Regions from separate parts of the Pseudarthrobacter sp. YAF2 genome, predicted to be linked through region 2. Evidence: riboswitches for the same ligand, from Rfam matches in the RefSeq annotation. Region 2 holds a riboswitch; the other holds the start of a gene.

Evidence for each region. Region 2 has a riboswitch for S-adenosylmethionine ahead of AB4Y79_RS11735 (bifunctional o-acetylhomoserine/o-acetylserine sulfhydrylase). Riboswitches for the same ligand answer to the same signal wherever they lie in the genome.
Region 1: linked by a shared signal. The riboswitch ahead of AB4Y79_RS13675 (DUF1737 domain-containing protein) and the one ahead of AB4Y79_RS11735 (bifunctional o-acetylhomoserine/o-acetylserine sulfhydrylase) in region 2 are both predicted to bind S-adenosylmethionine.

What each region holds. Positions count from the first base shown of each region.
Region 1 is NZ_JBFRDA010000012.1:103,939-106,130, reverse strand. It holds gene opgC (OpgC domain-containing protein) at 1-737, opposite strand, end outside; SAM riboswitch class IV at 915-1,029, shown strand; gene AB4Y79_RS13675 (DUF1737 domain-containing protein) at 1,043-1,306, shown strand; gene AB4Y79_RS13670 (rhodanese-like domain-containing protein) at 1,303-1,713, shown strand; gene AB4Y79_RS13665 (O-succinylhomoserine sulfhydrylase) at 1,714-2,192, shown strand, end outside.
Region 2 is NZ_JBFRDA010000010.1:810-3,001, forward strand. It holds gene AB4Y79_RS11730 (S8 family peptidase) at 1-652, opposite strand, end outside; SAM riboswitch class IV at 927-1,041, shown strand; gene AB4Y79_RS11735 (bifunctional o-acetylhomoserine/o-acetylserine sulfhydrylase) at 1,085-2,192, shown strand, end outside.

The DNA of each region.
Region 1 (2,192 bases), on a different contig from region 2:
AGGCCCACCCAGTCCACGGCGTCGTCGCCCGGATAGTACGGAGCGTAGGCCGCATCGGAGCCGTTCCAGGCGCCGTCGCCGTTGGTGTCCAGGAGTGCGAAGCCGTCACTTCCCGGCTGCGGCGCGTTCCGGCTCTGGTCAAAGGGGTAGTCCTTGCCCAGGTACGGCGCCCAGACCATGGCGGCCCGGCCGCCGTCGTCCTTCCTGATGGCAGCCGCGACGGCCTTGAAGGCCTCCCGGTAGGCGGCCGGCTGCTGGCCCCAGGCCACCCAGCTCGAGTTCATGTCCGGGGCGAACCGGATCAACAGCTGGCCTTTGAACCCGGAGGCCAGGTCGCGAACCTTTCCGGCAAAGGCTTCTGCTTCGGTGGCGCCGATCTGGTCCAGCGCCACCGACGGCTTCACGGTGAGCATGGCGTGGGCGCCCTTGGCACCGGCCTGCTGGAGGAAACCCTCTATGTTGTTCCGGTCCGAGTCGCGGAACGGAAAGGCGATGTCGTGGCCGAAGACGGCCGGGCTCGCCCCCAGCCGGCCTGAGAATCCCGCGGCAGTATCCTCGCCCCACTCAAGGACGGCACCCAGCCAGGGCTTGCCCTGGTCCGGTGTCGCGGCGGCCGCATGCGCCGCACCTGCAGCTCCCACGAGGGCCAGGAGCGCGAAGACGGCGGCCAGGAAGGCTCCGACGGAACGCTGACGGGCACGACGGCCGGCCCGGTGGTGCGATGTTGCTGCTCGCATGCTGGCAAGACCCCCCGGTACTCCCACTGTGACGGCAGGGCGGCGCCCCGGTAGAAACCTTATCGGTCCGGCGGGGTTGCCGTGTTCCCATGACGCGCAGCGGCTGCAAGCTCTCAATTACGGAACATGACGACGACGGCCGTGCGGCTTGGCGCGGCAGGTGTTACGTTTTTGGGGAGTAATGAGTACCGGTGTTAAGCCCTGACTGGCCGGTCGGCAACCCTCCTCTCGCGGCGGGGTGCCTCAGGTGAATACTCGGCATATCGACCGATTCGAGCTGCAAGCGTGAAAGAAGGAGATCCGTCGTGTCTGACGCACCCGCCCCTGACGAAAAATTGTCCTACCGCCTGATTACGGGCCCGGACGACCGCTCCTTCTGTGAGCGGATCTCGGCTGCACTCGCGGACGGCTACGTCCTGCACGGCAGCCCGGCGGCCACCTTCAACGGCAGCAGCGTCATCGTGGCCCAGGCAGTTGTCCTCCCGGCCGCGATCGCGTCGGCAGACGCCGCAGTGGCCACGGCGGTTGATGACCTGGAAGGCGAGTTCGACGGCGAGGGCCACGCATGAGCTACGCAGGAGACCTGACGCCGCAGGAAGCATGGGCCAAGCTGGAGCAGGGCGCCATCCTGGTGGATGTCCGCACCGAGGGCGAATGGGCCCACATCGGCATTCCGGACACCAAGGCAACGGACAACGATCCCCTGTTCATCCAGTGGACCTTCCCCGGCGGCATCCCCAACCCGGATTTCGTGAAGGATCTGACGGAGCAGGCGCCCGAAGACCCCGGCGCGGAACTGGTGTTCCTCTGCCGCTCAGGACAGCGCTCCATCGCCGCAGCCATCGCCGCCACCCAGGCCGGCTTCACCTCCTACAACGTCCTGGAAGGCTTCGAAGGCGAGCCTGACCGCTACGGCGAACGGACCGTCAACGGCTGGAAGAACCGCGGCCTGCCCACCAACCTCGGAAAGAACTAAGTGACTTTCAATCAAGATGCCCCCGGCTGGAACCCCGATACCCAGGCGGTCCGCGGCGGGCTGGACCGCACCAACTTCCAGGAAACCTCCGAGGCCATTTTCCTGAACTCAGGGTTCGTGTACGAATCCGCAGCGGCGGCCGAACGCGCCTTCACCGGCGAGGACGAACGCTTTGTGTACTCGCGGTACGGCAACCCGTCCGTGGCCACGTTCCAGGAACGGCTCCGGCTGCTGGAAGGCACCGAGGCGTGCTTCGCGACGGCGTCGGGCATGTCCGCGGTGTTCACCGCCCTGGGCGCGTTGCTCGCCGCCGGCGACCGCGTGGTGGCCGCCCGCTCGCTGTTCGGTTCGTGCTTTGTGATCCTGAACGAGATCCTTCCCCGGTGGGGCGTGGAAACGGTCTTCGTCGACGGCCCGGACCTGGACCAGTGGCGCGAGGCCCTGTCCAAGCCCACCACCGCCGTCTTCTTTGAATCCCC
Region 2 (2,192 bases):
TGCCGTCGCAAGCCAAGGCCCTCACCGGAACGATGGTGGCGGACTTTGCCACCCCGTTGACGGTTCCCGCGATGATCCCGGAGACGTGGGTCCCATGTCCGTTGCAGTCACTTGTCCCTCCGCCGTCGGACAGCGCTGTCCAGCCCGCTGCAACCCGGCCGCCGAAGTCCACGTTCGAGGCAAGGACCCCGGTGTCGACGACGTATGCGCGGACGCCAAGGCCGGAACTGTCGTGCGTGTAGGAACCGGACAATGGCAACGCCTGCTGGTCGAGCCGGTCGAGTCCCCAAGGAGCCGGCTTTTCGGTGTCTGAAATCGTCGATACCGCGTCTGCCTCCACCGCCGTGGCCCTGCCCGAACGGAGCAGTGCGGTCGCTTGCGCCGCCGTGGCCTTGATCGCCGCCCCTCGGAGCGCCGTCGAAAACGTGTGGTTGACCCCAATGCCCTGCGCACGCAAATCCCGTGCCTCAGCTGTCACGTCGGTCCCCGCCGGGAACTGGACGAGGTAGCGGCCATTCGCGCTTTCAGGAGCGGCAGAGGGCGACGCCGGTGCCGCAGCCAGCGCCGATGCCTGCGCCGGGGCACCGCTTGAGCAGAGGACGACGACGGACAACAGTGCGGCGCCAAGGGCCAGGCGTAGAGGCTGGGACAACGGAATCGTGTTCCAATTGTGGTTGGTCCGGGGAAGAGACCGGATGATGCTTTCCGGCTTCCAAGGTATCTGAGCCACGGAGGCTGGCGGCCGAACCTCGGGCGATCCTGCGCATTACTTGTGGAACCTTGGAAAACCTCCGCATGACACTTCCATTCGCCCCGGATCCAGCCCGTGTACCGAAGGCCGCGCGGCCCGCGGGTCGCCAACAACGGAAGACCATGTTCGTCACAATGCTGTCCCCGGCCGGAGCGATGTTCCTACACTGGGCGCAGGTCATGAGTACCAGCGACAAGCCCCGGCTCGCTGGCCGGCAACCCTCCATCCGCGGTGGGGTGCCCCGGGTGAGGACCAGGCTGTCCGGCAAGAGCCGGAAGCAAGCGCGGCCCGTAGTGCTCCCAGCATGCCGGGCCCATGTCATAGGAGACTGAGATGTCCAACGGATGGTCCTTCGAAACCCGCCAGATCCATGCAGGCCAGGAGCCTGACAGTGCCACCGGAGCCCGCGCACTGCCCATCTACCAGACCACGTCCTTCGTGTTCCCGAGCGCCGAGAGCGCAGCCAACCGTTTTGCCCTGGCTGAACTGGCGCCGATCTACACCCGCATTGGCAACCCCACCCAGGATGCTGTGGAGCAGCGGATCGCCAGCCTCGAAGGTGGCCTCGCCGCTTTGCTGCTGAGCTCCGGCCAAGCCGCGGAGACCTTCGCGGTCCTGAATATCGCAGAGGCCGGGGACCACATCGTGGCCAGCCCCAGCCTGTACGGCGGCACGTACAACCTGTTCGCCCACACCCTGAAGAAGTTCGGCATTTCGGTCACCTTCGTGGACGATCCGGACAACCTGGACCAGTGGCGCGGGGCTGTGCAGCCCAACACCAAGCTGTTCTTTGGCGAGGTGGTTTCCAACCCGCGCCAGGACGTCCTGGATATCGAAGGCATTTCCGAGGTGGCACACCAGGCAGGCGTTCCCCTGATCGTGGACAACACCCTTTCCACTCCCTACCTGATCCGGCCGCTGGAATGGGGTGCGGACATCGTGATCCACTCCGCCACCAAGTACCTGGGCGGCCACGGCTCAGCCATCGCCGGCGTCATTGTCGACTCCGGCAAGTTCGACTTCGGCAAAGAGCCCGAGCGGTTCCCCGGCTTCAATACCCCGGACCCCACCTACAACGGCCTGGTCTACGCCCGCGACCTCGGCGCCAATGGTGCACTGGGTGCCAACCTTTCCTACATCCTCAAAGCCCGTGTCCAGCTGCTGCGCGACCTCGGCTCGGCGGTCTCCCCGTTCAACGCCTTCCTGATTTCGCAAGGCCTGGAAACGTTGAGCCTGCGGGTGGAACGGCATGTTTCCAACGCCACGGAAGTGGCGCGTTGGCTGGAGGCAAGGGACGACGTCGAATCGGTCGCCTACGCGGGGCTTCCGTCCAGCCCCTGGTATGAGCGTGGCCGCACGTACGGCCCCAAGGGGACCGGCGCCGTCGTCGCCTTCAACCTGGCCGGTGGCGCGGAGGCGGGCAAGCGCTTCGTCGACGCCC